Regions from separate parts of the Bradyrhizobium sp. USDA 336 genome, predicted to be linked through region 2. Evidence: predicted binding sites of a transcription regulator. Region 2 holds the regulator's gene; the other holds the start of a gene.

Region 1 (15,913 bases), 3.6 Mb from region 2:
AACGCGGAATTCAAGAACAAGGCGGGCGGCTCCTACCAGTTCCACGAGAATTATCCGGCGCGCTACATCGCCGACCTCACTTCTCGTCCGAAGCTTAAGCGCAAGCTCAAGGTGGTCGCGGCCTGCGGCAACGGTACTGCCGGCGCGTTCGCGCCGCAGGTGCTGGAAGCGATCGGCTGCGAGGTGATCCCGCTCGACACCGAGCTCGACCACACCTTCCCGAAATACAATCCGAACCCGGAAGACATGGAGATGCTGCACGCGATCCGCGACGCGGTGTTGCAGCACAAGGCCGATGTCGGCCTTGGTTTCGACGGTGACGGCGATCGCTGCGGCGTGGTCGACAACACCGGCGAGGAGATCTTTGCCGACAAGGTCGGCGTGATGCTGGCGCGCGACATGTCGGCGATCCACAAGGACGCGCAGTTCATTGTCGACGTGAAATCGACCGGCCTGTTCATCACCGATCCCGTGCTGCAGAAGCAGGGCGCGAAGACTGCCTATTGGAAGACCGGTCATTCTTACATGAAGCGCCGCACCAACGAGACCGGCGCGCTCGCGGGCTTCGAAAAGTCCGGCCACTTCTTCTTCAACAAGCCCTATGGCCGCGGCTATGACGACGGCCTGGTCTCGGCGCTCGCGATCTGCGACATGCTCGACCGCGCGCCCGGCAAGTCGATGGCCGATTTGAAGAACGCGCTGCCGAAGACCTGGTCGTCGCCGACCATGTCGCCGCATTGCGCCGACGAGACCAAATACGGCGTCATCGACAAGGTGGTGAAGCACTTCGAAGGCCTGCAGGCCAAGGGCGCGAAGATCGGCGGCCAGGCGATCCGCGACCTCGTCACTGTCAACGGCGTCCGCGTCACGGTCGAGGACGGCAGCTGGGGCCTGGTGCGCGCCTCCTCCAACAAGCCCGAGCTCGTCGTCGTGGTCGAGAGCCCGGTCTCGGAGCAGCGCATGCACGACATGTTCGAGATGGTGAACAGCGTGCTGCGCACGCATCCCGAAGTCGGCGAGTACAATCAGAAGATCTGATTGGTGACTGCCGCTGCGATGGCGGTGCGCTCCCTCGCCCCGTTCTTGCGGGGAGAGGGTTGGGGTGAGGGGCTTCTCTCCGCGGATTCGAATGTCGCGAGACCTGTACCCCCTCACCCGGATTGCTTCGCAATCCGACCTCTCCCCGCAAACGGGGAGAGGTGAACCTACGCCGCCACCACCGCCGGGATCGGCAGCGCCGTCACCGACTTGATCTTCTCCATCGCGAAGCGCGAGGTGACGTTCTTCAGCGGGACGGCGCTGATCAGCTTCTTGTAGAACACGTCATAGGCCTGCATGTCCGCGACCACGACGCGCAGCATGTAGTCGACGTCGCCGGCCATGCGATAGAACTCCATCACCTCGGGCATGGCACTGACGGCCTCCGCGAATCGCTTCAGCCAGGCATCCGAATGGTCGGAGCTCTCGACCGACACGAACACGGAGATGCCGAGCCCGATTTTGTTCTGGTCGACGAGGGCGACGCGCTTGATGATCACGCCGTCGGCCTCCAGGCGCTGGATGCGCTTCCAGCAGGGGGTCGAGGACAGGCCAACCCGGTCGCCGATCTCGGCGACGGAAAGGGAGGCGTCTTCCTGGAGGACCATCAGGATCTTGCGGTCGATGGCGTCGAGGCGGCGGCTGGTCTCGGGAATTTGGACGGCGACATCAGTCATTTGAAGAACTTTGTTTCATTTCAGGGGCAGATTTCCCAGATATAGAGAAAATCTTTCCACAGCAAGCCCATAATCTCGGCGCTTCCATGGAATCGCTCTACGGACGATCGCGCAAAAACCTTTCAACTTCAACGCGTTGCGGGGCGGCCAAGCCGCCGCCATGGCGGGTGCATTTCAGCGCTGCGGCGGCCGTGGCGAATCGCATCGCTTCCCGCAACCCCTTGCCCTCGGCGAGGCCGAGCGCGAACGCGCCATGGAAGACGTCGCCGGCGCCGAGCGTATCGACCGCTTCGACCGGAAAGGCAGGTGTTTCCTCCAGCGCGCCCGCCTGGTTCAGCCAAATCGCGCCGTGCGGGCCCCTTGTGGCCGCGAGGAGGGCGGGCGTCAGCTCCGCCAGGCGCTTCAAGGCCGCGCTGTCGTCAGCGATGCCGGCCGTCTCCTGCAGCTGGGCGCTGGCGAACAGCAGATGCGAGGCGGCCGTGAGCAGGCCGTCCTGCAGCGCCATCGCGCGGTCGACGCCGACGATAACGGGAATGCCGCGCCGGCGTGCCTCGGCGCAAAGCGAGGTCGCGAACGCCGCGCAGCGGCTTTCGACGAGCACCGCCTGACAATCGGTCAGCAAGGCGTCGGCCTCGGGTAGCCTCACGGTCCACAGCGCGGGATCGCGATAGATGGTGAGCGTCCGCTCGCCGGAGGGCTCGATCATGATCGCCGAGACCGGCGTGCTCAGGCCCGGCATGCGCACGATGTGCGTGCTATCGACGCCCTCCTGCGCCATCTGCGCGAGGATGAAAGCGCTCGACGTCTCCCGCGCATCACCCATCGGCCCCGCGAACGCGACGCGGCCGCCGAGCCGCGCCATCGCGATGGCAGCGTTGAGCGCGTTGCCCCCGCACACTTCGGCGAGATGGCTGGCGTTCGCCTTGCTGCCGCGTTCGGGCAAGGTCTCGACGCGCAGGATGAGGTCGCGCACCGGCATGCCGATGCAGAGGATGCGCGGCGCGGCGCCGGTCATCGTCGTTCGACTCAGCTGCTCTTGTCGTGCACCCAGCGGCCGAGCAGATGATGGGCGATGGCGAAGGGATGCGGGCCGGCGAGCCCGTCCGGATGCGTCCGCGTCAGCATCTTGGCGGCCTCGTCGCGCGTGAACCAGCGCGCGTCTTCCAGCTCCATCCGATCGACGACGATGTCCTCGTTCAGCGCCTGCGCGCTGCAGCCGATCATCAGCGACGACGGATAGGGCCAGGGCTGGGTCATGTAATATTGCACGTCGGTGCAGCGGATCCCGGACTCTTCAAAGATTTCTCGGCGCACCGCGTCCTCGATGGTCTCGGCCGCCTCGACGAAGCCGGCGAGGCAGGAATACATCCCTGCCGGAAACTGCTTCTGGCGTCCGAGCAGGCACTTGTCGCCGGACGCCACCAGCATGATCACGACCGGATCGGTGCGCGGAAAATGCTCGGCCTTGCAACTCGGGCAGTCGCGCTTCCAGCCGCCTTCCTTCATGCTGGTGCGTACGCCGCAATTGGCGCAATAGCCGTGGCGCTGATGCCAGCCCACCATCGACTTTGCCATGGCGACGGCCGAGAGCTCCTCGGGCGGGATCGCGCCCTGCATCGCCATGCCGCGCAGCTCGGTCACGGTATAATCCTCGCGGCCGACCAGCTTCTCGGCGGCGGCCTGCGACAGGCCCATGCCGAACACGGCCGCACCGTCGCGAAGCCCGAGGAACACCGTGCCGGGATTGGCACCGCATTTCAGCGCCTCGTCGATTCCGAGCAGCGCCCGCACCTTGTCGCCCTCGCGCTTCACCAGCAGCGAGTCGCGATAGACCACATAGGCGCGCGAGGACGGCTTCTGCTCCAGCGCGAACAGCTTTTCGTCGTCGCGGCGCAGATGCGCGGCGCGGTCGAGGACGTTGGTGACGAAGGCCGGCTGCCCCAGCGGAAACGCGTTGAATGCTGACATTATTGTTCTTTCAACCCAACCAGATCTTGCGGCGAAGCGCGCTGATGAAATTCTGAACCTCCGCGGCGTCATGCGCCAGCGGCGGCATCACGCCCCACACCGGCCGCGGCCAGGCCGCGTCACTGGTGCGGCGCGCGATGATGTGGACGTGCAGCTGCGGCACGAGGTTGCCGAGCGCGGCGATGTTGAGCTTGTCGCATTTGGTGATCTCCTTCAGCGCGCGCGAGACGCGGGAGATCTCCGTCATCAGCTGCGCCTGCTGCACCTCGTCGAGATCGATGATCTCGACCGTATCGGCGCGTCGCGGCACCAGCAGCAGCCAGGGATAATGCGCGTCCTTGATGACCAGCACCTTCGACAGCGGCAGGTCGCCGATATCGATAGTGTCCTCTTTCAGGCGGGAGTGCAGCGACCAGGCGGGTTCGGGCATGAAGGCTTCTCTGGATTGATTCTTACCGTCGCAGAGACCACGCCCCCAGACAACATCCGTATGCGCCATGGTCCTTATGCGCCGGACCCGGTGGGGCACGCCGAATGAGGGCGAATTCGGCGCTGGAAGTCCCAAGCGCCGTCGGAACAGCCCCAGACCCCGCTTGCTTTCCGCTCCCTTTGGCCCCAAATAGGGACCGGGAGATTGGCGGTGGACGAGCCACTCGCCAACCGGGTCAGGTCCGGAAGGAAGCAGCCCTAACGAGGTCCGGATCGGGTCGCTCGTCAGTCTCCTACCTGTTTTCGAGCGAACCAGCGCCGGCGGCACCAGCCGCCAGCGCGCTCCTTTCCGCAAAAGCCGGCCAAGAGACATTTCATTGCGGATCGACCGATGACCGACGCTGGCGCCCCTCCCGATCCCGATAGCGCCGGCCAGGCCGGCAATGCGCCCTACCGGGTGCTGGCGCGCAAATACCGCCCATCTTCGTTCGATGATCTGATCGGCCAGGAGGCCGTGGTCCGCACCGTCTCCAATGCGTTCGAGACCGGCCGCATTCCGCAGGCCTGGATTCTCACCGGCGTCCGCGGTGTCGGCAAGACCACCACCGCGCGCATTCTCGCCCGCGCACTCAACTACGAGATGCCGGATGGATCGGTGAAAGGGCCGACCATCCACATGCCGACCCTGGGCGTGCATTGCCAGGCGATCATGGAAAGCCGGCACATGGACGTGCTGGAGATGGACGCGGCCTCGCATACCGGCGTCGACGACGTCCGCCAGATCAATGACAGCGTGCGCTATGCCCCGGCCAGCGCCCGCTACAAGGTCTACATCATCGACGAAGTCCACATGCTCTCGACGGCGGCGTTCAACGCCTTCCTGAAGACGCTGGAGGAGCCGCCGGAGCACGCCAAGTTCGTGTTCGCGACGACCGAGATCCGCAAGGTTCCGGTCACCGTGCTGTCGCGCTGCCAGCGCTTCGACCTGCGCCGCGTCGAGGCCGACGTGCTGATGAAGCACCTCGCCAGCATCGCGGCCAAGGAAAACGTCGAGATCGAGCCGGAGGCGCTCGGCATCATTGCGCGCGCCGCGGAGGGCTCGGTACGCGATTCGCTGTCGCTGCTCGATCAGGCCATTGCGCATGCGGCGGGGCAGGTGAAGGCCGATGCCGTCAGGCAGATGCTGGGCCTTGCCGACCGCACCCGCGTCATCGACCTGTTCGAGTCGCTGGCGCGCGGCGACATCGCGTCCGCCTTCAAGGAGTTCCGCGACCAATACGATGTCGGCGCCGATCCCATCGTCGTGCTCTCGGACCTCGCCGAGTTCGTCAATTTCGTCACCCGTGTGAAGGTTATCCCGGCGACCGCCGACAACGTCGCCTATGGCGAGACCGAGCGCGTGCGTGCCAAGGAGTTCGCCTCCAAGATCTCGATGCGCGTGCTGTCGCGGATGTGGCAGATGCTGCTTAAGGGCATCGCCGAGGTGCAGGCCGCAACGCGTCCCGCAGCCGCGGCCGAAATGGTTCTGGTGCGCATCGCCTATGTCGCCGACCTGCCGACGCCCGACGAAGCGATCAGGATGCTGGAGCAGAACGGCGGCGGCTCGCCGGTCGTGAACGGCGGAAGTAGCGCGCGCAGCGGCGCGCCCGCCGCGCCGGTTGCCTCCGCAGCGCCGATGTCGGCTGCGCCCGTGCGGATGCCGACAGCCTCGGCTCCAGCGTTTGGCGGTGGCGCCCGGCCGCAGATGGCGGCGCCCGCGCCGGATACGCAAGGGGCGGCGCCCCAGCTGCGCATCGCGAGCTTCACCCAGCTGGTTGCGCTCGCAGGGCAGAAGCGCGACATCATGACAAAGAGCGCGCTCGAAGGCGACATGCGCCTCGTCCGTTTCGAGGAGGGGCGGCTGGAAGTCGCGCTCGAGCCCAACGCTTCCAAGACCATGATCTCGGAACTTGCGAAGAAGTTCGAGCTGTGGACCGGCCGCCGCTGGACCGTGATCGTCTCCAACGAGCAGGGCCAGCCGACTTTGCGTTCGGTGAACCAGGCGGCCAAGCAGGAGCATGCCCGTACCGCGGAAGCCGATCCGCGCGTGCAGGAGGTGCTGTCGCGTTTCCCCGGCGCCAAGGTCGTCGAGGTCCGCAGGCTTGCTCCCGAGACCCCGGAAACCGATATTAACGCCGACTATGGCAGCGACGATCCGCCCGACGGTTCCGACGGCGACGATCTCTGAACCATTCTTTCCAAGGACACGCACCCATGGCTGATTTTCTCGGCATGATGAAACAGGCGGCGCAGCTGCAATCCAAGATGCAGGAGATGCAGGACCAGCTCGCCAACGTCGAGGTCGAAGGCATTTCCGGCGGCGGTCTCGTCGCCGTGCGCATGACCGCGAAGATGGACGTCAAGGGCATCAAGATCGATCCTTCGCTGATGAAGGCCGAAGAGCGCGAGGTGCTGGAAGACCTGCTCGTCACCGCCTTCGCTGATGCGCGCCGCAAGGCCGAGACCGCCATGCAGGAGAAGATGCAGGCCCTCACCGGCGGGCTCGGCCTGCCGCCGGGGCTGTTCGGCCAATAAAATGGGCGCTGTTGCAGGTCCCGAGATCGAGCGGCTGGTCCAGCTGCTCGCGCGGCTGCCGGGCCTCGGTCCGCGCTCGGCGCGGCGCGCGGCGCTGCATCTGATCAAGAAGCGTGAAGCACTGATGATGCCGTTGTCGAGCGCCTTGCAGGTGGCGCTGGACAAGGTCCAGGTCTGCAAGACCTGCGGCAACATCGACACGCAAAATCCTTGCACCGTCTGCACCGATCCGAAGCGCGATCCGGCGATTATCGTCGTCGTCGCCGACGTCGCCGACCTCTGGGCGCTGGAGCGGGCCAATGCGACCCAGGGGCGCTATCATGTGCTCGGCGCGACATTGTCGCCGCTCGACGGCGTCGGCCCGCAGGATCTGACCATCGACGCGCTGGTGGCGCGCGCGCATGATTCGCAAGTGCACGAGATCATCCTGGCGCTGAATGCGACGGTGGACGGCCAGACCACGGCGCATTACATCACCGACCTGCTTCAGGACGCCAATGTGAAGGTGACGCGGCTCGCCCACGGGGTTCCCGTCGGCGGCGAGCTTGATTATCTCGATGAAGGTACGCTATCGGCTGCGATGCGGCAGCGCACCCTGTTCTAGCCATCCAGACTTCACGGAACGGACGACATGACGAAACTTTTCGCCACACGCTTCGCTTTGGTCGCGACGATGCTGATGCTGGTGACCCCGGCCATCTCCGCGCAGCAGCGTGACGAGGCGCCGCCGCCGTCCAAGCCCGGCAAGCCGATCAACACTGGCGACGTGCTCTCCGGCGAGCTGAACGCGATGAAGGTGCGCGACGCCAAGAACGGCAAGCGCGTCGCGACCTACCAGATCACGTCGGAACCGCGCCGCCTGCCGCCGCCGAACGGGCTGTGCAATCTCGAAACCGGCCCCGAGACGTTCCAGCTCGTCACCTCCAGCGAGGCGCAGGCCGCGCAGCTGAAATCCTTCGTCGGCAAGGAGATCTCCGTGAAGGTGGACGAGGTCGCCTGCGCCAGCGATCCCGGCCAGATGAGCGAGGCCGTGATCACGAAGTGGAGCCTGATCAAGAAGCAGTAGGGAGCTCCACTCCCTCGGTCGTCATTGCGAGGAGCCCTTGCGACGAAGCAATCCAGACTGCCTCAGCGGTGACAGTCTGGATTGCTTCGCTTCGCTCGCAATGACGAAAGAGAGAGGTGAGTCCTACACCCGCACCGGCCCCAGCGCCTCGAAATGCCCGCGCCTCTGCAAATACGCCAGCAGCATCAGGCTCGGGATGGCGACGAGGACGGAGATCGCGAAGAACATCGGCCAGCCCGTCGCTTTCGCCAGATAGCCTGCGCCCGACGACAAATAGGTCCGTCCTACTGCGGCGAGCGCCGTCAGCAGTGCATATTGGGTCGCCGTGTGCAGCGGGTTCTGGCACAGCGCCGAGAGATAGGCGACGAAGATCACGGTGCCGATGGCGTTGCAGAAATTGTCGGAGGTGATCGCGAGGGTCAGCGCCCATTCGTTGACGCCGACCAGCGCCAGCCACGAGAACGACAAATTGGACATCGCCTGCACGATGCCGCCGATCCACAGGCTGGTCGCGAGCGAATAGCGCCGGGCCACAAAGCCGCCGGCAAAGCCGCCGGCGAGGGTCGCGACGATGCCGACGCCCTTGACGATCACGGCATAGTCGTTCCGCGTGAAGCCGATATCGATGACGAACGGCACGGTCATGTTGCCGGAGAACGCGTCGGTGAACTTGAACAGCACGACAAAGGCGAGCACGACCCATGCTTCCTTGCGTCGCAGGAATTCCGAGAACGCGCCCAGCGCCGCATGGAACACCCGCGTGAGCGCGCCCTCGTCCTGCGTGGCGGCCTCTGCGCGCGCGGATTGTGCGGGCTCGGTGGCGGCGAGCGCAGTCACCGTGCCGATCAGCACCAGAGCCGCCATCACTACATAGCCCCACATCCAGGCGGCGCCACGAGGAACGATCGCCTCGAAGCCGGTGACGATGAACAGGGCGCCTGCGGTCGATACCAACATGCCGATGCGATACGCGGCGACATAGGCGGCCATGCCGGCGGCCTGCTCGCTTTCGGGCAGGCTCTCGACGCGGAAAGCATCGACCACAATGTCCTGCGTCGAGGACATCGTCGCGACCAGCAGCGCACCGAGCGCGACCAGTAGCGGCGAACGTGCCGGATCGGTCAGCGCCAACAGCAAAATCGCGCCGATCAGCAACAGCTGCGAAAACACCAGCCACCCGCGGCGACGTCCGAAGGACTGCGTGAACAACGGCACATGCAGCGCATCCACCAGCGGCGCCCACAGGAATTTGAGCGTGTATGGTGTTCCAACCAGTGCAAACAGCCCGATCGTTCCAAGATCGACCCCGGCTTCGGCCATCCACACCAGCAGCGTCGATCCCGACAGCGCCAGCGGCAGCCCCGAGGAGAAGCCGAGAAACAGCACGATCAGCACCCGCGGCTGCAGGTAAACGGCAAGGCTGTCGCGCCAGGAGGGCGAGGCGGCGGAAGTCGCGGCGGGGGAGGTCGCGTCGGGTGCGGTCATGGAGGGGGTGTTAGCAGATTCTGGGGGAAATGACTCTTGCGAGCTCAGTGGGGCGGATGCTCTCTCCACCCTCTCGGTGTCATCGTCCGCGAAGGCGGACGATCCAGTATTCCGCGGCGTCTCGGTTCAATCACAACTGCTGCGGCGTACTAGATACCCCGCCTTCGCGGGGTATGACCGCCTTACGGTGGTCCGGCTATGCCAGGATAGAGATCATCCCAGTTTGGGTTATGCTGCTCGATCAAGCGGACCTTCCAGGCCCTGTTCCACTTCTTCAGCCGCTTCTCCCGCCTGATCGCGTTCTCGGGATCATCGAACTGCTCGAAGTAGACCAGCCGAACGACATCATACTTTTCGGTGAAGCTTTCGATGACCTTCAACTTGTGCTGCGCCACTCGGCGGACGAGATCGTTCGTCACGCCGATATAGAGCGTGCAGCCAATTCGGCTGGCGAGAATGTAGACGTAGTAAAGGCGTGCACCCATGTGACCATCTCACCGCCCTTATCGTCCGCGCGCAATTGCGCAGGGGGGCGGACGATCCAGTAACCACCAGCGTCTCGGTTCGATCACAACCGCCGCGGCGTACGGGATGCCCCGCCTTCGCGGGGCATGACAGTGTGCCCCAATCTCACTCCCCCGCCTGGAGCTTGCGCGGAAACAGCTCTGCCGCTCCCGTCGCCACCAGGCGCGGTGCCTCCGGCGCATCGCTCTTGCTGAAATCGAGCTCCTCGATTCGCCCTGCGCGCTTCTCGATCTTGTCGGCGGAGATCAGCACCTGGCGGACGTCCTCGTTCACGTCGGCAAAATGCTTTTGCAGCTTGAGCACGCGGTCGCGCAGGCGTCCCAAATCGTCGCCGAGCTTGATCACCTCGGTGCGGATCTGATCGGCGGCATCGCGCATGCGCGCGTCCTTCATGATCTGCTGCATCACCTGGATCGCGAGCATCAACAGCGACGGCGATACCAGCACGACGCGGGCGCGATAGGCCTTCTGGATCACGTCGTCGAAGCCGTCGTGGATCTCGGCGTAGACCGATTCCGACGGCACGAACATCAGCGCCATCTCCTGGGTCTCGCCGGCGACGAGATATTTTTCGGCGATGTCGCTGACATGCTTCATCACGTCGCTGCGCAGCCGCTGCGTGGCGACGCGTCGCTCCTCGTCGGTGCGGGCATCGTGCAGCGCCGTCATCGCCTCCAGCGGAAACTTCGCGTCGATGCAGAGCGGGCGTTGGTCCGGCAGGAACACGACGCAGTCCGGCCGTTTTCCGGTCGAGAGCGTGAACTGGAAACTCGTAGGAGCCCTTGGGCAGACCGTCCTGGACGATCGCCTCCATCCGCGCCTGGCCGAAGGCGCCGCGCGACTGCTTGTTGGCGAGCACGTCGCGCAGAGTGGTCACCTGCGTGGTGAGGTCGGTGAGGTTCTTGTGCGCGTTGTCGATGATGCCGAGCCGTTCATGCAGCGCGCGCAGGCTCTCCATGGTGTTGCGGGTCGAATGTTCCATGGACTGGCCGACCCGATGCGTCACCGAATCAAGCCGCTCGTTGACCGCCCGCGCCATCTCGGCCTGGCGTCCCGCGAGCGCCTGGGTCATGGCGTCAACCCGCCCCGAGGCCTCGCTCTGGGCGCGCAGCACCTGGGCGAGGCGCTCCTCGAGCTCGTCGGCCCGGATCGCGTTCGCCATGGCGAGTTCCGCGCCACGCCGCCCCGAGCGCGCGATCACGACCGCAATCACAACCAGCAGGATGAGGACGAGCGCACCGAAGCCGATCAGCGCATCGACGATGCGCACCGGCCAGTCGCCCAGCATGACAATGATCTCGTTCATGCCGCCTTGTAGCCGATTCGCTGCACTCTCGCGAACGAAGAGGGAACATTCTGGGTTAACCGGCCCTTAATTTTCATGGTTAATGAAAGGTGAAGTTTTATGGTTAGCGAGGGGTTAACGGGTTCCGGGCCGCATTGACCGCATCCGGCGCGCGGCTTAAATCGCGGCCATGGCCCTCAGAGAAATCATCATCCTGCCCGACAAGCAGCTGCGCCTGGTCTCCAAGCCGATCGAGAAGGTCACGGCGGAGATCCGCAAGCTTGCCGACGACATGTTCGAGACCATGTACGACGCGCCCGGCATTGGGCTCGCGGCGATCCAGGTCGCGCAGCCGCTGCGCCTGATCACCATGGACCTCGCCAAGCGCGACGAGAACGGCGAGACCAAGCACGCGCCGCGCGTCTTCATCAATCCTGAGATTATCGCCTCGTCCGAGGAACTCTCGGTCTACGAGGAAGGCTGCCTCTCGATCCCGGAATATTACGAGGAGGTCGAGCGGCCCGCGAAGGTGCGCGTGCGCTTCACCGATCTCGACGGCAAGGTGCATGAGGAAGATGCCGAAGGCCTCTACGCCACCTGCATCCAGCACGAGATCGACCATCTCAACGGCGTGCTGTTCGTCGACTATCTGTCCAAGCTCAAGCGCGACCGCGTCATGAAGAAGTTCGAGAAAGCCGCCAAGCGCGCGGCGGAGTAGGCCTCGGCTCTCTCAGGTCGTCATGGCCGGGCTTGACCCGGCCATCCACGCCTTGCTTGCTTTGTCGCCAAGACCGTGGATGCCCGGGACACGCCCGGGCATGACGGAGAACCAGAACTCTCACCGAACGCAGCTACATGCCCCTCCGCCTCATCTTCATGGGCACGCCCGATTTCTCCGTGCCGACGCTGCTCGAGCTGGTCGCTCATGGCCACGAGATCGCGGCGGTCTACACCCGCGCGCCGAAGCCGGGCGGGCGGCGCGGCCTGCAATTGCAGCCGACGCCGGTCGAGGAAGCCGCGCGAAAGCTGGGTATCCCCGTGCTGACGCCGAAGACGCTGAAGACCGAGCAGGCGCTGGCGGAGTTCCGCGCCTTTGAGGCTGATGCGGCCGTCGTCGTCGCCTACGGCATGATCCTGCCGCAGGCGATCCTCGATGCGCCAAAACTCGGCTGCTACAATCTGCACGCCTCGCTGTTGCCGCGCTGGCGCGGCGCCGCGCCGATCAACCGCGCAATCATGGCTGATGATGCCGAGAGCGGCGTGATGGTGATGAAGATGGATGTCGGCTTAGATACCGGCGACGTCGCCATGGCCGAGCGCATCGCGATCACCGACAACATGACCGCGCTCGACCTGCACGATCGCCTGTCCCCGTTGGGGGCCGACCTGATGGTGCGCGCGATGGCCGCGCTCGAACGCGGCGGGCTCCAGCTCAAGGCGCAGAGCGAGGACGGGGTCACCTATGCCGCCAAGATCGAGAAGGCCGAGGCGCGGATCGACTGGACCAAGCCGGCGCGCGCGGTGCTGCGCCACGTCCATGGCCTCTCGCCCTTCCCCGGCGCCTGGAGCGAGCTTGACGATGCCCGCGTCAAAATCCTGCGTTGCGAGTTGGCGCAAGGCTCCGGCGCGCCTGGCGACGTGCTCGACGATCAGCTTACCGTCGCCTGCGGCGACGGCGCCATCCGCATCATCGAGCTGCAGCGCGAGGGCAAGGCCCGCATGCAGGCCGCGGACTTCCTGCGCGGCGTGCCGTTAAAGGCGGGATCCAAATTCACCTGACACTGTCATACCCCGCGAAGGCGGGGTATCCAGTACGCCGAGGCTTCTCGGTCAATCGGATAAGCTGCGGAGTGCAGGATTGCCCGCCTTCGCGGGCAATGACGACGAAACTGGACACGATGCCCCGCTACAAGCTCACCATCGAATATGACGGCGCGCCGTTCTTCGGCTGGCAGGTGCAGGACACGCTGCCGTCGGTGCAGGGCGCGCTCGAGGCGGCCGTGAAGGCGATGACCGGGGCGGATCTGCGCGTGCACGGTGCCGGCCGCACCGATGCCGGCGTGCATGCACGCGGCCAGGTCGCGCATGTCGACGTCGACAAGCAGTTTCCGCCGGGCCGTTTTCGCGACGGGCTCAACGCGCATCTGCGCCCGCATCCGATCGCGGTGCTCGAGGCCGAGATCGTGCCCGACGATTTCGAGGCGCGCTTCTCGGCGGTCAAGCGCCACTACCGCTATCGCATCGTCAACACCCGCGCCAATCTCGCGCTCGATGTCGGCCACGCCTGGCGCGTGCCGCGCAAGCTCGACACTGAGGCGATGCATGCGGCGGCGCAGCGCCTGCTCGGCAAGCACGATTTCACCACGTTCCGCGACACCGAGTGCCAGGCCAAGTCGCCGGAGAAGACGCTCGACCAGCTCGACGTGATCCGCGATGGTCGCGAGATCAACGTCATCACCTCGGCACGCTCGTTCCTGCACAGCCAGGTGCGCTCGATGGTGGGATCCCTGGTCTGGGTCGGCGAGGGCCGCTGGACCGCCGACGATCTCTCCGCCGCGCTCAAAGCCCGCAACCGCGCCGCCTGCGGCATCGTCGCCCCGCCCGAGGGCCTGTATTTGATGAAGGTGGATTATTAGGCGAGCGGCGCAGAGAGCGGGCATGCTCTCGCCAAACCTCGGTGTCATGCCCCGGCTTGACCGGGGCATCCAGTACGCCGCGGCCTCTCGGCTCAATCACTGCCGTCTCTGGAATACTGGATCGCCCGGTCAAGCCGGGCGATGACGGTCGTGTTTGTGGAGGCAACAGTGCCTCAAGCAAAATACCGCGCCAAGATCCCGCGATACACCTTCGTCAACCTCTCCAGATCCACCACCGGCACGCGCTCGTCCACCTGATGCATGGTCTGCCCGACCAGACCGAACTCGATCACGGGGCAATAGAAGGAGATGAATCGCGCATCCGACGTGCCGCCTGAGGTCGACAGCTCGGGCTTGCGCCCCGTCACCTCCTCGATCGCGGAGACCGCGAGATCGGTGAACGGCCCCGGCTTGGTCACGAACACGTTCGAGTTGGAGGGCTCCCACACGATGCGGGCCTTGATGCGGTTGCCGCAGGCTTTGGCGAGACGCGTCTCGACCAATTCACGCAAGCTCGCCTGGGTGTGGTTGTCGTTGTAGCGGATGTTGAATCTTGCGCGGGCCTCGCCGGGGATGACGTTGAAGGCCTTGTTGCCGACGTCGACCGAGACGAATTCGAGATTGGACGCCTGGAATTGCGCGCTGCCATGGTCGAGCGGCTCGTCGGAGATCGCGACGATCAGCCGCGAGATGTCCGGCACCGGATTGGAGGCGCGGTGCGGATAGGCGACGTGGCCCTGCACGCCGTCGACGACGAGCGTGCCGGATTGCGAGCCGCGCCGGCCGATCTTGATGGTGTCGCCGAGCGTCTCGACGTTGGAAGGCTCGCCGAGCACGCAGTGGTCGAATTTCTCGCCGCGCTCGGCGGCCCATTTGAGCAATTTGATGGTGCCGTTGATCGAGACGTCTTCCTCGTCGCCGGTGATCAGGAACGAGATCGAGCCCTTACCGTCGCTGCGCGGCTTGCCGCCGTTGGCGGCGAGATGCTCCAGCACCGCCGCGACCGAGCAGGCGATGCCGCCCTTCATATCGACCGCGCCGCGGCCATGCAGCACGCCCTCTTTCACCTCTCCGGAGAACGCCCCGACGCTCCAGGCGCTCTCGTCGCCGGGCGGCACCACATCGGTGTGGCCGGCAAAGGTGATGTGCGGACTTTCCGTGCCGATCCGCGCATAGAGATTGTCGACGTCGGCGGTGCCTTCCTCGCTGAAGGTCACGCGGTGACAGGTGAAACCGGCAGCGCCCAGGATTTTTTCGAGCACCCCGAGCGCGCCGGCATCGGCCGGAGTGACTGAAGGGCAACGGATCAGGTCGCGGGCAATGGAGAGAGCATCGGTCATGCGCCCCGCTTAACATGCATGCCGCCGGGTGGGCTAGCATGGAGCGGGACAATTTCGATCTCGCGGCCCTGGTCCCAGCGTCTCGCAGGCGGGGTCAGCGAGGAGTCGTTCTGGGCCAACGGATCCGGACCGAACCGATTGGGCCCCCGGGTGCCGCGCAGGAAGCCGGTCTCGACGAAGCCGGCTAGGGGTAGGACGAAACAGGCCAGCGCGATGGGCGCTATCCAGTAACTGTCTGGAAGTCGCTCTTCGAACTGCTTGAACAGACCAGGCATCACGAAGTAGGCGAGCAGCCACCAGGCGGACTTGTCGCGGTCGTGGAGACGCTTGACGAAGGTCGCGGCGAACACCCACGTGAACAGTGGCGTGCCGATCAGCTTGGTCAGGACCAGCGGGAGATCGGCGCGCGACAGCGCGCGATAAGTGTCTGGGTCGAGCACCTTGAAGATGTCGCTGATTGAAATGGCGAACGAGCCGGCGCCGAACGCGACCGCGATTGCCGCCATGAAGATCATCCAGCAGAGGATGATCAGCCCGGCCAGCCAGAATTTGGCGCGGCCAATGCGCCCGTCGAAGCGGAAAAGGTACCAAGTCCAATCCATGCGAGTGGCTCCGGGCGGAACGGAGCCGCCCGGACATTGGTCGCCATGGAGAGTGGGTGGGTTCGATCCTAGCAGCGAATGGTGAATGGCGAATGGGGAAGAGGGTCCGCGCCCTATTCGCCACTGGCTACTCGCTACTCGCCTGGCATCAATCCCGCAGCAGCTCGTTGATGCTGGTCTTGGAGCGCGTGCGCTCGTCGACGCGCTTGACGATGACGGCGCAGGCGGTGCTCGGGCCGATCTGGCCGTTCTTCATCGGCTTGCCGGGCAGAGCGCCGGGCACCACCA
Region 2 (15,913 bases):
GCGACCCCGTGCTGTACCGCATCCTGCATGCGCACCATCCGCGCACCGGCAACGCATGGTGCATCTATCCGAGCTACGACTATGCCCACGGCCAGTCGGATGCCATCGAAGGCATCACGCATTCGATCTGCACGCTGGAGTTCGAGGACCACCGGCCGCTCTACGACTGGTTCATCGAGAAGCTGCCGGTGCCGTCCAAACCGCACCAGTACGAATTCGCGCGGCTGAACCTGACCTACACGCTATTGTCCAAGCGGGTGCTGACGCAGCTCGTCCGCGACGGCCATGTCGCGGGCTGGGACGATCCGCGCATGCCGACCATGGCGGGCATGCGCCGGCGCGGCGTGCCGCCGGCCGCGCTGCGCGAGTTCGTCAAGCGCATCGGCGTCGCCAAGGCCAACAGCGTCGTCGATGTCGGCATGCTGGAGTTCTGCATCCGCGAGGAGCTGAACCGCACGGCGCAGCGGCGCATGGCGGTCTTGAAGCCGCTCAAGGTGGTGATCGAGAATTATCCGGAAGGGCAGACCGAGGAGCTCGAGGCGATCAATCATCCCGACGATCCCTCGGCAGGCACGCGGAAGATCACGTTCGGCCGCGAGCTCTATATCGAACAGGACGACTTCATGGAGAACCCGCCGAAGAAGTTCTTCCGCCTGTCGCCTGGCAACGAGGTGCGGCTGCGCTATGCCTATTTCGTCAAGTGCACCGGCGTGATCAAGAACGACAAGGGTGAGGTGGTGGAGCTGCGCTGCACCTATGATCCCGCGACCAAGGGCGGCAATGCGCCGGACGGCCGCAAGGTCAAGGCGACCATGCACTGGCTGCCGGCAGCGGCCTCCAAGTCGGCGGAGATCCGCATCTACAACCCGCTGTTCGCTAATCCGAGCCCGGATGCCTCAAACTTCGCGGCCGATCTTAACCCGAACTCGCTGGAGATCCTCGCCGATGCGCGGGTCGAGGCATCCGTTGCGGAGAGCAATTCGACCGAGCCGATGCAGTTCGAGCGTCAGGGCTATTTCGTGCGCGACAAGGACTCGACGCCCGGCAAGCCGGTGTTCTCGCGCACCATCGGCCTGCGCGACACGTTCGCGAAGGAAGTCGCCAAGGGTTGAGAAGGGCTGAGCAGGACATGAGCAGCGAAGCCGACGCCATCGTTTCCGCCATCATCGCGAAATGGTGCGCCGGCTTCGCGACGCTCGATGCAGCCGCGCTGTCGTCGCTCTATGCGAGGAACGCGTTCTTCTTCGGTTCGAACCCGAAGCTCTATCGCGGCCGAGATGGCGTCGCCGACTATTTCAACGGCCTGCCGCGCTGGGGGAGGCCGAGCGCGACCTTCTCCGACGTGCACGCCGCGCAGGCCGGCCCTGATCTGATCAACATGGCCGCGACCATCACGTTCGATCTCGCGGGCGAGCGGGATGATCTCGTCGTCAAGATGAGCTGGGTCATCATCCGCGAGGACGGCGACTGGAAGATCGTCAATCACCACGCCTCGTCGCAGGCGCCGCTGATCTGAGCAGGACTCTCTTCACCAGTTTGTCATTCCGGGATGGCCCGAAGGGCCAGGCCCGGAATCCATAACCCCAGTTCGTGGTTATGGATTCCGGGCTCGCGCCAAGTGGCGCGCCCCGGAATGACGGAAGGATACGAACCGGAGTTCTCTCCGAGGGTTGAGGTGACTCCAAAGGGCACCATCATTTCATCGACAAGGGCGTTGTTGCCGATGTCGAAGGACACAAGGTGAGGCTGTCTGCCAAGGCGGACGTCGCCGTGACGATGAAAGAGGAAAAGTAAGCCGGTCCACGCCTGTTCCTGATCTGTACCGCTATTCGCGCAGCCGCACGGTCCGGTAGCCTCTGCAGCCGTCGCGTATCGTAAGGTGCAGGGGAATGGCGGAGCCGGGCCGGCCAGGACGGTCCCAGGGAGTTGCCGGGACGTGGCCGGTCGGCCGCGCCGCCCCGGCCGGCGGCTTGGCGCCAGCGGGCCTCGGCATCTGGCCGGCGATCGTCGACACGCTGCGCCAATGGGCGCGGGCCGAGGCCGGGCCTGGCCGGTTGTTGCCGTGGGTGCCGGTCGCCTTCGGCGGCGGCATCGCGCTTTATTTCGCCGCCGATCATGAGCCGGTGCTGTGGGTGGTTGCCGCCACAGCCATCGCGCTGATGCTCGGCGCGTTGCTGCTGCGGCGAAGTCGGCTGTTTGCGCCTGCTATCATGCTCGCGGCGGTCGCGGCTGGTTTTGCCGTGGCGACCTGGAAGACCGCGCGTATCGCGCACACCGTTTTGGCAAAACCGCTCTATTCGGTGTCGCTGTCGGGCTTCGTGGAAGCGCGCGACATCCGCGAGCGCACCGATCGCTTCGTGCTGCGCGTCAGCGCGATAGAGGCGCAGCGCAGCGACGTCAAGCTCGAGCGCGTCCGCCTCTCGGTGCGCAAGGGCACGGCGCCGGAGGTCGGCAGCTTCGTGCAATTGAAGGCGCGGCTGATGCCGCCGATCTCACCGGTGCGCCCCGGCAGCTACGATTTCTCGCGCGACATGTTCTTCCAGGGCATCGGCGCCTCCGGCTTCGTGATGGGCGCGATCACGGCGTCCTCGCCGCCGGATGGCGGCGGCCTGCGGCTGCGCTATGCCGCCTTCATGCAGGGCCTGCGCGACGCGATCGATGCGCGCATCCGCGCAACGCTCGAAGGCGACAACCGCGCGATTGCGACGGCGCTGCTCACGGGGCGGCGCGATGCGATCACCGCGCCCGTGAACGATGCCATGTTCGTCTCGGGACTCGGCCATGTGCTGTCGATCTCCGGCTATCACATGGCGGTCGTCGCCGGCGTCGTCTTCTTCGCGGTGCGCGCGCTGCTGGCCTTGATCCCGGGGCTGGCGGCCGGCTTTGCCATCAAGAAGTGGTCGGCGGCGGCGGCGCTGGTCGCGGCCGCGTTTTACCTTCTGCTGTCGGGCGCGGAGGTCGCGACGCAAAGATCTTTCTTCATGACGGCGGTGGTGCTGATCGCCGTGATGGTCGACCGCCGCGCCATCACCTTCCGCACGCTGGCGGTGGCGGCGCTGATCGTGCTCGCGGTCGCGCCGGAGGCGTTGGTGCATCCGAGCTTCCAGATGTCGTTTGCGGCAACGCTCGGGCTGGTGGCGCTGGTGCAGATCGGCATGCCGAACCTGCTCGCCTCGCCCGATCATCCCGCAACGGCGCGGATCGCGTTGTGGGGCGGCCGCGAGATCGCGATGCTGTTCCTGGCCTCGCTGATCGCGGGGCTCGCGACCACGCCATACGCCGCCTTCCACTTCCATCGCGTGACGCCATACGGCGTGCTCGCCAATCTCGGCGCCATGCCGGTGGTCTCGGCGCTGGTGATGCCGGCCGGGCTGTTGGGGCTGCTCGCGGCGCCCTTCGGGCTCGACGGCGTGTTCTGGTGGTTGATGGGGATCGGCATCGAGTGGATGGTCCTGGTCGCGCGCTGGGTGGCGGCCCTGCCGGGCGCCGTTGGCCGCATTCCCGCCTTCGGGATCGCGCCGCTGATCGCGGCGAGCCTCGGGCTCATCGTGATGGGCCTGTTGCGCACGCCCTTGCGCTGGTCCGGCGCCCTGGTGCTGCTGGCAGCGATCCTCTGGGGACTGTCGGTACGGCAGCCGGATATCCTGATTGCCGGGGACGGCGCGAGCGTCGCGGTCCGGGGCGGGGATGGGCGCTTGCAGGTGATCCGCGCCAGCAAGGACAGCTTCCTGCTGAAGGAGTGGTTGGCTGCCGATGCCGATCCGCGCGATGCCGGTAACGCCTCGATGGCGAGCGGGGTGTCGTGTGACGAGTCCGGCTGCGTGGCGCCGCTCGCGGACGGACGACTGATCGCGTTGGCGACGCGCATCGACGCGCTGGCCGATGATTGCAGCCGCGCCGCGCTGGTGGTGACGGCGCGGCCCGCGCCGTCCGATTGCGCGGCGATGGTGGTCGATCGGGCGCGTCTTGCCAGTCAGGGCGCACTGGCTCTGACGCGAAGCGGAGAGGGTTTTTCGGTGCAGGCGGTGAGAGCGAGAGGGGCAAGCCGTCCCTGGCTGCCTGCCGGCGCCGGCGAGGGGGATTTCGACGGCAGCCTGGTGCCGAAGGCGGCCGTGCCCCGCAGCCGGGACGCAACGCCATCGGAGGCCGACTTGCAGGCCGACGATTGACGCGGATCACAAATACCAGGCCAGCACGGCGTCAAGCCTTCCGTTGCCGATGACCGGCAGGGCCACCATTCGGCTCAGCCCGGCTGCGCAGGCTTCGGAGCCGGCTATCGAGCCGTCACGGGTGAGATCGTCGTTGAGCGCGGGCATGCCGGCGGCCCAGGCGCCGCCGATGCTGCCTTCGCCCCTGGCGATGGACTGCGCCGCATAGCGTGCGGCGAGGTCGGTCTGTGCGCTGCAATCGCCGGCGCGAAAGACCAGCGCCGAACGGTCCTCGTTCGGGACCCAGATCTCGAAGCGTCGTGCAATCGGCGTTGCCTGCGCGGACAGGAATGTCAGAACCCAGGTCTGGTCGGTACCGGTTCCGTAGGGCACGCCGACGCCGAGATTGATCCCGACCTTGGCGGCGTCCTCCCAGCGCAAGAAGCTCTTGGCGTCGTGCAAGTCCTTGATGATCAGTGGCAGGCCCGCCTTCCAGGTGCGTCCGGGCAGGCCGAAGCCGCGCGGAAATCTGGTGTGGCGGGAGTTGAATTCGAACATGTCCGCGGTGCCGTAATAGCCATCGACGAGCCCCATCTCATGCGAGAGATCAGGATCGTTGTGCCAGAGTTCGATCGCGCCGACGTGCGCCTCGTCGTCGCCGCAGAACAGCACCAGCACGGCTTGCAGGAATTCGCCCGCGAACACCGGCACCGCCACGCCGCAGGTGAGGCCGGCCGCAGCGGCCTGATCGGTCCGCTTGAAATAGGAGTTGGCGAATTTCGTGAGGATGACGGGGTGGCCACAGGCCCAGGCCTTGCCTGGAAGTCCCTCGTCATATCCGAAGTGCAGCTCTTCGCTGACGGCCTTGAACGCGGACAGCCCTTCGTCGTAGAGGCCGCCGCCGAATTCCAGCCGCATGCGCGTCCGGTCGGGTACCCAGAGTTCAACGACGCGAATGAAGGTCTTCATCGAGTCTGTCCGCCGCCTCAAGCCACTGCAGCATCGGTCATTTGGCTGCGGAGCGAACGTTCAAAATTCAGGCAGGACGGCCCAAACTTCATGCGGCGACGAGGCGCGGCGGCGGGCTCGCCGATCGAATGTCCTGAAACAAAAACCCACCGGGCTCGCCGGCCTCGGCCGGCGACGGCAATTTCAATCCCGGGCTCGGCCTTTCGGCCGAAGGGCGTCAGCCGATCGGCAGGCGCGTGATCGTGGGCCGCGTGTCGGCGACGGTCTGCGGCTTGTGCTCGCGCTCGGGGGCCGGCTGCGTCACCGGCAATTGCAGCACGGTCGCGCGCTGGCCTTCGACGAGCTGCGTCACCAGCACATATTTGCCGTCGGGAAATTCGATCGCGTCATGATGGCGATCGGGAATGTGCGGGTCGATCTTGCCGAACTTGCCGACGCGAGAGTTCACGGTGCGCGTCCAGATCCAGCGGTTGTCGTAGCGGACGTCGTCGGCGAAAGCGAGCTCCGTTCCCGGCAGCAGACAGACCGCGACGGAGGGATCGGCTTCAGAAGCGAAGCCGCGCGTCGAGGTGCCGCGGAAGGTTGTCGTGACGATCGTCTCGCCGACTACGGCGGGGCGCGTCGCGACGGCATGCAGGCTGTAGTCACACATCGGGTGCTCCTCATGCTGGGATAGCGACCCGCGTCTCTTTCGAGGCGCAGGCCTCTATCAGAGTGGAAGCATACAACGCTCTGCTCGGTTATGGGCAAATCTGCGGCTCGCGTTCGCAGCACGCGATCACATTATCTTTCCCGGATTCGATAGGAACAAACCTCGCGTCCTTGCATTTGGCCGCAGCTATCAGCACTGCCGGCACAACTCTACCGGCGAAGCAGAGAGAGATTGCTGCGCGCCTGCACGGGCGAATGTCGCGCGGGAAGATAGACCGGACAGCCGGCGCAGAACCAGACAAACCGTCCCGCCGGAGCGGACAAGTATCCGCTCCGATCCTGGATCGCCGATGCCGATCGAAGCGCGCGCGGCGCTTGAGACTTCCGGTATCAGTACTTCCGATAAAGCCCGATCAGCTTACCCTGGATCTTCACGCGGTTCGGCGGAAGAATGCGGACCTCGTAGGCGGCATTGGCGGGCTCGAGCGCGATCGAGGCGCCGCGGCGGCGGAAGCGCTTGAGCGTGGCCTCCTCGTCGTCGATCAATGCCACCACGATGTCGCCGGTATTTGCGGTCTCGTTGCGCTGGATCAGCGCCATGTCGCCGTCGAGGATGCCGGCCTCGACCATCGAATCGCCGCGCACTTCGAGCGCGTAATGCTCGCCCGAGCCGAGCATGTCCGGCGGCACGCTGATGGTGTGGCTGCGGGTCTGCAGTGCCTCGATCGGCGTGCCGGCGGCGATGCGGCCCATCACGGGCACCGCGACGGGGCGCTCGCCCTCGTCCGCGGGCGGGCTGGAGCTCGCGCGCACCTTGCCGAGATTGCCCTCGATGACGCTCGGGGTGAAGCCGCGGCGATTGCCGGCGGCGGCCTGGAGCTCGGGCAGCTTGATCACCTCGATGGCACGGGCACGGTTGGGCAGGCGGCGAATGAAGCCGCGCTCCTCGAGCGCAGTGATCAGGCGATGGATGCCTGACTTCGAGCGCAGGTCGAGCGCATCCTTCATCTCGTCGAAGGACGGCGGCACGCCGCTTTCCTTCAGACGCTCGCTGATGAACCGCAGAAGCTCGTATTGTTTGCGCGTCAACATCTCGACCAAAGTCCCCCGGTTGATGTCGTTCGATTCCGAGACGATGAAGTCGGCAATAAGCCGCTACATCCTCGAAACAAATCATGAACGGACACTATATGTTCGATATGTGTTCCGCAACTGCTTAATTTATGGTGAACGCGGCCAAACTCGCGGAATGCGTGTGGCTGGGTGGCTCAGACGGGCAGCCGGAGCACCTCGCAAGGCGTCCCTGCCTCGGCCTTCGGCGCGAACGGTGCACGCACGAGAAGTACCTGTGCCGCAGCGAGATTCGCAAGCAGGGAGGAGTCCTGATGGCTGACGGGAAGGGCGACGCGCGTGCCGTCGTCGCGCACCTCCAGCCGCGCACGCAGATAATCCTCGCGCTGGTCGTTGGCGGCGAGATCGCGGCCCAGCACGGCGCGCTCGCGCTGATGATGAATCGCTGAACGGCCCGACAGGGCGCGAATCAAGGGCACCATGAACAGGAAGGCGCACACGTAGGACGACACGGGATTGCCGGGCAGGCCGATCACGCGCATCGCGCCTAGTCGACCGTGCATCATCGGCTTGCCGGGCCGGATCGCGATCTTCCAGAACGCCATCGCGATGCCTTCGCCCTTGAGCGCCTGCTGGACCAGGTCGTGGTCGCCGACCGACGCACCGCCGGTCGTGATCAGGATGTCGGCGCCGCTCTCGCGCGCGCTGCGGATGCCGGCGGACGTCGCCTCCAGCGTATCGGCGGCAATTCCGAGGTCGATGGTCTCGGCGCCCTCGCTGCGGGCGAGCGCATGCAGGGCATAGCCGTTGGAATAGACGATCTGGCCGCGACCAGGCGTGGTGCCCGGCATCACGAGCTCGTCGCCGGTGGCGAGAACGGCAACCCTCGGGCGGCGGATGACGGCGAGATGCGGATGATTCATTCCGGCGGCAAGGGCGAGATCGCGCTCGGTGAGACGGATTCCCTTGCGCAGCAGCACGTCGCCTTCGCGGAAGTCGACGCCTGCAGGGCGGATGTGCCGGCCGAAAATGGCGGCTTCCTTGATCGTGACATGTTTGCCGTCGGCAGCCGTGTCCTCCTGGATCACGACGGCATCGGCGCCGTCGGGAACGACGCCGCCGGTGAAGATCCGCACGGCTTCGCCGGGGCCGACGCTTCCCGCGAACGGCCGGCCCGCCGCGACCTCACCGACGACGGTCAACCTCGAATCGTATGCCGCGTCCGCCGTGCGCACGGCATAGCCGTCCATCGCCGACATTGCCTCCGGCGGCTGCGTGCGCCGTGCCGCGACATCGCGGGCGAGCACACGATGGTAGGCCTCGTCGAGGCAAACCATCTGTTCAGCCAGCGGCTCGACGCCGGCCAACACCGCGGCAAGCGCGTCAGAAACCGGCATCAGGGCCACGGGCGAACTCCTGCTGAGCACATCAGTCAATGGGCGGCGAGAGTTCTAGCCGAGTGCAGGCGTGAGGCAAAGCAGCACGCGGGATGATTTATCCTGCGTGATCGCGGGTGGAGGAGGTCGGCTCAACTCCGCCGCGGCATGATGCGGAAGGCGAGACAGACCGGAACGAGGATTGCCATGGCAAGGACGAGAATGACGAGCGCCACGGCCAGCATCGGTCAACGCTCCGTCGGATCGCCTGGACTGAAATCCGCGACGTCGGGCGCCTTGGGACCCTGATCTTTGTCGGGCAGCGGATCGGCCTGGGATTTCAGGTCGGCGGCCTTGCTGATCAGCTTGGCGGAGAGGTCAGAATCCGAGGTGGTTCTAGCGAATTCGAGCAGGAGAGAGGCTTGCTTGGTGAGATAGGTCTTGCCCAGCACGTCGATCAGTCCAATGTAGAAGTCCCAACGGACTCATGAGTCCGAAAGGTGGTATTCCGTTCCCGGAACTCTGTATAAAAATGCACAAAGTGATCAGGTTCCACAATTTCAGCAGTTTTTGTTCCGGGAAGTGATCGCGTTTCGGGCTTTCCCGCGGCTCAGATCCCCAGTGCTTTCAATGCGCTCCCGACATCACGCGGCGAGGTGACATGCACGGCGGTCAACCCGCGCGCCCGCGCTCCCTCGATGTTCTCGGCGAGGTCGTCGAAGAACACGATGCGCTCGGCCGGCACGCCGATCGCCGCCACGACATGGTCGAAGGCCTCGGCATCCGGTTTGCGCAGGCCGATGCTGGAGGACAGATACAGCTCGCGGAAATGGCCGAGCAGACCGGCATATTCCTTCGAGAAATAGTCGACGTGCGGCCGGTTGGTGTTGGAGAAGGCATAGAGCGGCATCTGCTTCGCCGCCCGCGGCAGCAGCTCGGCGATATCAGGCATCTCGCCGGCGAAGATCGCGTTCCAGCCTTCCAGGAATTGCGCATCCGAGATGCCGATCCCGAGCGAGGACCGCAGCGAGGCGAAATAGTCCGCATCGCTGATCTTGCCCATCTCGTGCAACCGGTAGGCCTCGTCGCGCACATAGCGCGCGATGATGGCCTCGGGCTGGCAGCCGGCATGTCCCGCCCAGCAGGCGATCGCCTTGGAGAAGTCGATGTCGAGCACAACGCGCCCGAGGTCGAACAGCAGCGCATCCGCGCTGCCGGGAGAGAGCGATGTCATTGCGTCCTTCACTTCAGTATGGCGCGTCAGTAACGATAGGGCTCGTGATCGAACAGCGGGAACGCGCTGAACACGCTGGGCGCGTTGGTGGCGGTCGCCGGATGCAGGCAGGATTTATCGATCTCGGCGAATGAGGTGGCGCCCAGGAGGCCGAGGCAGCGCAGCACCTCGTCTTCGAGCAGCTCCAGCATCCGTGCGACGCCGGCTTCGCCGGCTGCCGCCAGCGCCCAGCATTGCAGCCGGCCGATGCCGACGAGGTCGGCGCCCGCCGCGATCGCCTTGACGATGTCGGTGCCGCGGCAAAAGCCGCCGTCGACCATGATCCTGGCGCGGCCCTTCACGGCGTCGACGATCTCCGGCAGCACGTGCATGGCGCCGCGGCCGTGGTCGAGCTGGCGTCCGCCATGGTTGGAGACGTAGATCCACTCGACGCCGTGATCGAGCGCGATCTGCGCATCCTCGGCCGTGGCGATACCCTTGAGGATCAGCGGAATTTTGAACGTATCCTTGATCATCTTCACGGTCCGCCACTCCAGGCCCTTCTGGAAATCGCCGCCGGTGGCGCGCAGGCGGCTCTCGCGAACGTAGCGCTTGGCGATGTCACGTTCACGACGGCTGTAATGGGCGGTGTCGACGGTCAGGCAGAAGGCGGCATAGGCGTTCTTCTCGGCCCGGCTGACGACATCGGCGACGAAGGCATCGTCGCCGCGGACATAGAGCTGATAGAGACGCAGTGCATCGGGGGCAGCCTCGGCGGTCGTCTCGAGGCCGGGCTCGGACACCGAGCTCAGCATGTGCGCGGCGCCGAACCTGCCTGCAGCGCGCGCGACGCTCGCCGCGCCATCCGGATCGAAGATCTCGAGTGCGCCGACGGGAGCCAGCACCACCGGCAGACGCAGCTTGCGGCCGAACTGCTCGACGCTGCCATCGATCCTGCGCACGTCGCGCAGCACGCGCGGGCGGAAGGCGATCTCGTCGAGCGCCATGCGATTGCGCCGCATCGTGGTCTCGGTCTCGGCGGCGCCGACGATGTAGTCCCAGGCATTCTGGTTGAGGTTGGCGCGCGCCTTCCGGATGAACTCGTGCAGGTTCTGGAACGGCTCGTCGCTGGCGCCGAGCTCGACGTTCCGTTCCGGCCGGATGCGGGGCGCTTCATTCATTGTTGTCCTCCCGAGAATTTGAAGTCTTGTCGCCATCGCCTATCGCGTCCGGCCCTCCAAAACCATCCTAAAATCGCATAGCTGCGAGGCGTGAGCGGCTCGGACCGGCGTCGTGTTGCTTCGAAACAGTTTCGGAACGTTGCCAAAAGTTTAGGCCAAGGCGAAGAGATTTCTTCGGTGTACCCGCCAGCGCGGCATCCCGGCCTTGAAGAAACCAGAATGGTATTGTGAGAGATGGACTGGATCGCCATTTGCATGGCGTTTCCCAGCCTCAAGAGAAACGCCAAGCAAAAGGCACCTTCATGCGGAAAACCCTGCTGTTCCCCCTGGGCGCGCTCACGGGAGCGTGCCTGACCCTTCTGGTAGCCAGCCCGCAGGGCGGCGTATGGGCAGCGCGGGCGGCAGTGAGTGCGAATGATGCTTATTCCCAGCTCAATCTGTTCGGCGCGGTGTTCGAGCGGGTCAAGGCCAGCTATGTCGAGAAGCCGGACAATGCCAAGCTGATCGAGGGGGCGATCACCGGCATGGTGACCTCGCTCGACCCGCATTCGCGCTACATGAACGCCAAGGCCTGGACCGAGATGCAGGAGACCACCTCCGGCGAGTTCGGCGGGCTCGGCATCGAGGTCACGATGGAGGATGGCCTCGTCAAGGTCGTCTCGCCGATCGACGACACGCCGGCTTCGAAGGCCGGCATCATGTCCGGCGACCTCATCGGCAAGATCGACGGCGAGGCCGTGCAGGGCATGACGCTCGAGCAGGCGGTCAACAAGATGAAGGGACCGGTCGACACCAAGACCAAGCTGACCATCATCCGCAAGGGCGCGGATGCGCCGCTCGAGGTTGCGATCACGCGCGAGATCATCCATGTGCGTCCGGTGCGCTTCCGCGTCGAGAACGGCGACATCGGCTATATCCGCATCACCTCGTTCAACGAGCAGACCGCCGACGGCCTGAAGAAGGCGATCGCCTCGGTCTCCAAGCAGGTCCCGCCGGAGAAGCTCGCCGGCTATGTGGTTGATCTGCGCAACAATCCGGGCGGCCTGCTCGACCAGGCCGTGTCGGTGTCGAGCGCCTTCCTGCAGCGCGGCGAGGTCGTTTCGACCCGCGGCCGCAGTCCGGAAGAAACCCAGCGCTTCACCGCCCATGGCGGCGACCTCACCAAAGGCAAGCCGATCGTGGTGCTGATCAACGGCGGCTCGGCCTCGGCCTCGGAGATCGTTGCCGGTGCACTGCACGACCACAAGCGCGCGACGTTGATCGGCACGCGATCGTTCGGCAAGGGCTCGGTGCAGACCATCATTCCGCTCGGCTCCGGCAATGGCGCGCTGGCGCTGACCACGGCACGCTACTACACGCCGTCGGGCCGCTCGATCCAGGCCCAAGGCATCGCGCCCGACATCGAGATCCTCCAGGACGTGCCGCCCGAGCTGAAGGGGCGGATGGACACCATGGCGGAATCCCAGATGCGCGGGCATCTGTCGGCCGACGGCACCGAGCAGACCGGATCGCAGTCCTACGTTCCGCCGGAAGAGAAGGACGATAAGGCTCTGCACGCAGCCTACGACTTCCTCCGCGGCGTTACGGCAAATGCGATCGCCGCCAAGCCTGCGACGAAGGCCGCAGTGCCGAACTAGATCTTACGACGTTTCGGATCATGTTTCGCCCGGGAGCGGAGGACCGCTTCCGGGCGATTTGGTTTGCAGCGCCGTTTCGGCCTAACCGACCTCGCGGCGGCGGCTCTCGCGGCTTTCGCGCCGGGCGAGCCGGCTGCGGTGCAGCGCGAACAGCTCCAGCATCTTGTCGGCGGGTTTGGCGGCGCTGAACAGATAGCCCTGCATCTCGGAGCATCCGAGCGTGCGCAGCAGACGCTGCTGCTCCTCGGTCTCGACGCCTTCGGCCGTCGTGGTCATGCGACGGGCGGGCGCCAGGTTGACGACGGCTTGAACGATGCTGGCGGAGCCGTCGGGACGGGCGATGTCCTCGACGAAGCAGCGGTCGATCTTGATCTTGTCGAACGGGAAGCGGTGCAGATAGCTCAGCGACGAGTAGCCGGTGCCGAAATCGTCGAGCGCGATGCGCACGCCGATGGCGCGGAGCTGGTGCAGGATGGCAAGCGCGGCATCGTCGTCGCGGATCAGGACCGCCTCGGTGATCTCGAGCTCGAGCCGGCTCGCCGGCAGGTTCGACGCGGCGAGCGCCGCCATGATCTTCAGCGCCAGCGTGCCGCTCTTGAACTGCACCGGCGAGACGTTGACGGCGAGGCGGATGTCGTCGGGCCAGCTTGCCGCGTCCCGGCACGCGGTCGCCAGCACCCATTCGCCGATCTCGTTGATCAGGCCGGTGTCTTCGGCGATCGGGATGAAATCCGCCGGCGAGACCCAGCCGCGCTCGGGATGGCGCCAGCGCACCAACGCCTCGCAGCCGGTGATGCGGTCGTCCTTCAGGCCGAGGCAGGGCTGGTAATACACCTCGAGCCCGCCTTCGCGGCCGCCTTGCGCGATGGCGTGGCGCAGGTCGCCCTCGAGGTCGCGGCGTTCGCGGACCTTGGCGTCCATGGCCGGCTCGAAGAAGCGGTAGGTGTGGCGTCCGGCGGACTTGGCCGCGTACATTGCCATGTCCGCATTCTTCAGGATCTGGTCGAGCGCCGTGCCGTGTTCCGGCGCGAGCGCGATGCCGATGCTGGCGTCGCTGGTGAGATGATGGCCCATGCAGTCGACCGGCGTGCGGATGGTTTCGAAGACACGCGCGACGAGCTCGTTGACCTGATCCAACGACGTCACCGCGCCTTGCACGATGGCGAATTCGTCGCCGCCGAGGCGCGCCACGAAGTCTGCCGGGCCGGCACAGCGGCGGAGGTTCGTCGCGATCGATTTCAACAGCTCGTCGCCGACGAGATGGCCGAGCGCGTCGTTGACGCCCTTGAACTCGTCGATGTCGATGTAATGCACCGCGGTCTGCTCGCCGTGGCGGGCCGCAGCCAGCTCCTGCCGCAGATGCTCGTGAAACATGGCGCGGTTGGGCAGGTCCGTCAGCGCGTCGTAGTGGGCGAGGTGGGTGATGCGCTCCTCGATGCGCCGGCGCTCCGTGATGTCCTCATGGGTCGCCACCCAGCCGCCATCCGCGAGCGGCTCGTTGAGGATGTGGATCGAACGGCCGTCGGCGGTATCGACCACCATGGAGTTGCGGAGATGGATGTCCTTCAGGACGCGCGCGACGTAGGCATCGACGTCGCCGGTAAACGAGCCGGTCGTTTTGCGATGGGCGATGATGTCGCGAAAGCTGCAGGCGGGCTTCACGATCTCGGCCGACAAGCCGTACATCTCGATGTAGCGCTGGTTGCAGACCACGAGCCGCTGCTCGGAATCGAACAGCAACAGGCCCTGCGTCATGTTGTTGACGGCGCGGTCGAGCCGCTGCTTCTCCAGCGTCAGCTGTTCGCGCGAAAGGCGGTGCTGCTCCAGCAGCTTGCGCACGACGGCAATCAGCACGCCTGCGATCGCGAGCGCGGAAGAGGCTGCGATCGAGATCAGAATGCCGATCTGCTCGCGCCAGTCCGCCAGGGCTGCTGCGCGCGTCGTGGTGGCCATCACCAGGATCGGGAAGTGGGGCAGGGCGCGGGAGGAGATCAGCCGGTCCTCGCCGTCGACCGGGCTGTTGAAGCGGCCGGCGAAATGATCGAGCCCGAACACCCTTTGATGCTCGAACGGTCCGGTCTTGAAGTTTCGCCCCATCAATTCGCCGGACTGCGGATAGCGGGCGAGCAGTGTGCCGTCGCGATGCAGCATCGAGATCGTCGCGCCTTCGCCGAGCACCACGGAGGCGAAGAACTTCTCGAAGTTGGCGGGCTCGATTCCGCGTCCGACCACACCGAGGAACTCGCCGCGTGGCCCGACGACCCTCCGGGCCACCAGAATGGTCCACGCACCGGAGACGCGGCTGTGCAGCGGCTCGATCAGGACATCAGGCGCATTGGGATCGTACTTGAAGGTGCGGAAGTAGGCACGATCGGCGACATTCACCTTGGGGGCCGGCCACGCCGTCGACGAATTGATCAGATTGCCTTCGGCATCGATGATGTTGACGCCGCCCATGTAGGGCAGCGCCTCGATCTTCGACCGCAGCCTCCGATGCACGTCCTCGCCCGAGAGGCGCTTGCGATAGTCCTCTCCGGTCGCAATTCCGGTGGTGCGGACGTGATCGACGAAATCCTTCTGGATGACGGCGAAGTCCTGCAATTGCTGGTCGAAATGATGAGCGAGCAGCAGTACGGTGTTTTCCAGCTCGCGGCCGGAATTGCGCAGCGCCCGCTCCCGGAAATTTTGCGCGATCAGGACCGAGCCTATGGCGATGGCCGCGATCAGCAGCGTGCCGCCAACCACCAGCCAGCGGATCGGACCGCTGCGCACGAAGACCTGGTCAAACAGACGATTGCCGAATTTCATCTTCATGCTGGATTCGTTGCCGCGCACACGTCAGGATCAATTCAGGACCCTGAGAACATCCGTTGGTTTACGGTGACGGTGTGGAAGTAAAGTTAGGAAGCGCGGTTAACGAGACGTGAATGCTCGCGCGCAAAAGCAATCCATGCGCGCGGCGCGAAACCGGCGTGCTTGCGCAAACCCGCGTCAGGCGCGGTAATGGCCGGATTTGCCGCCGAGCTTCTCGACCAGATGGATGCCCTCGATGCGCACGCCGCGCTCGACGGCCTTGATCATGTCGTAGATGGTGAGGCAGGCGACCGACACCGCCGTGAGCGCCTCCATCTCGACGCCGGTCGGTCCCGTCACCTTCACGCTGGCCCGTACCACGCAGCCCGGCAGCTTGGCGTCAGGCTCGATATCGACGATGACCTTTGACAGCGCGAGCGGATGACAGAGCGGGATCAGCTCCGAGGTGCGCTTGGCGGCCATGATGCCGGCGATGCGCGCGGTGCCGAGTACGTCGCCTTTCTTGGCGTTGCCGGACACGATCAGATCGAGCGTCGTCTTGGTCATGACGACGCGTCCCTCGGCGACCGCAAGCCGCTCCGTCGCGGGCTTGTCCGAGACGTCGACCATCCGCGCTTCGCCGGAGGCGCCGATATGGGTGAGGGCCGGGCCCGCCTCGGCTTTGGCCTGCTTCGCTTTGGCCGACCTCTTCGCTGGCTGGCGCGCCATGTCAGCGCGTGCCCGCCGCGCGCGCCGTCGCCTGGCGCGCGAGCAGCGCGCGCGTCGCCGCCGTGACGTCGGCCTGCCGCATCAGGCTCTCGCCGACCAGGAACGTCGCCATGCCGACGCGCTCCAGCCGGGCGAGGTCCTCGGG

The links. Region 2 encodes LexA, which represses DNA repair genes until DNA is damaged. Its sites were predicted from a motif close to TGTTCNNNNTGTGTTCNG; they were not measured.
Region 1: the regulator LexA is predicted to act here: its motif matches at 11,099-11,116, upstream of def (peptide deformylase).

The regions. Positions count from the first base shown of each region.
Region 1 is NZ_JBIYDC010000002.1:4,983,144-4,999,056, reverse strand. Features, by position in the region: gene ABIA45_RS24485 (phosphomannomutase/phosphoglucomutase) at 1-1,038, shown strand, start outside; gene ABIA45_RS24480 (Lrp/AsnC family transcriptional regulator) at 1,206-1,715, opposite strand; gene ABIA45_RS24475 (sugar kinase) at 1,813-2,730, opposite strand; gene nudC (NAD(+) diphosphatase) at 2,742-3,683, opposite strand; gene ABIA45_RS24465 (HIT domain-containing protein) at 3,694-4,113, opposite strand; RNA gene ffs (signal recognition particle sRNA small type) at 4,313-4,409, shown strand; gene ABIA45_RS24455 (DNA polymerase III subunit gamma/tau) at 4,504-6,339, shown strand; gene ABIA45_RS24450 (YbaB/EbfC family nucleoid-associated protein) at 6,366-6,686, shown strand; gene recR (recombination mediator RecR) at 6,688-7,290, shown strand; gene ABIA45_RS24440 (hypothetical protein) at 7,318-7,752, shown strand; gene ABIA45_RS24435 (AmpG family muropeptide MFS transporter) at 7,876-9,237, opposite strand; gene ABIA45_RS24430 (GIY-YIG nuclease family protein) at 9,420-9,722, opposite strand; partial or broken gene ABIA45_RS24425 (DNA recombination protein RmuC) at 9,868-11,068, opposite strand; gene def (peptide deformylase) at 11,238-11,765, shown strand; gene fmt (methionyl-tRNA formyltransferase) at 11,903-12,826, shown strand; gene truA (tRNA pseudouridine(38-40) synthase TruA) at 12,946-13,683, shown strand; gene dapE (succinyl-diaminopimelate desuccinylase) at 13,857-15,023, opposite strand; gene ABIA45_RS24400 (DUF805 domain-containing protein) at 15,020-15,625, opposite strand; gene dapD (2,3,4,5-tetrahydropyridine-2,6-dicarboxylate N-succinyltransferase) at 15,774-15,913, opposite strand, start outside.
Region 2 is NZ_JBIYDC010000002.1:1,410,421-1,426,333, forward strand. Features, by position in the region: gene ABIA45_RS07550 (glutamine--tRNA ligase/YqeY domain fusion protein) at 1-1,112, shown strand, start outside; gene ABIA45_RS07555 (nuclear transport factor 2 family protein) at 1,130-1,516, shown strand; partial or broken gene ABIA45_RS07560 (DUF2171 domain-containing protein) at 1,675-1,794, shown strand; gene ABIA45_RS07565 (ComEC/Rec2 family competence protein) at 1,890-4,169, shown strand; gene ABIA45_RS07570 (GAF domain-containing protein) at 4,176-5,117, opposite strand; gene ABIA45_RS07575 (hypothetical protein) at 5,335-5,769, opposite strand; gene lexA (transcriptional repressor LexA) at 6,159-6,860, opposite strand; gene glp (gephyrin-like molybdotransferase Glp) at 7,037-8,245, opposite strand; gene ABIA45_RS07590 (hypothetical protein) at 8,464-8,667, opposite strand; gene ABIA45_RS07595 (HAD family hydrolase) at 8,826-9,449, opposite strand; gene ABIA45_RS07600 (alpha-hydroxy acid oxidase) at 9,476-10,609, opposite strand; gene ABIA45_RS07605 (S41 family peptidase) at 10,912-12,246, shown strand; gene ABIA45_RS07610 (EAL domain-containing protein) at 12,328-15,060, opposite strand; gene moaC (cyclic pyranopterin monophosphate synthase MoaC) at 15,238-15,768, opposite strand; gene trpC (indole-3-glycerol phosphate synthase TrpC) at 15,770-15,913, opposite strand, start outside.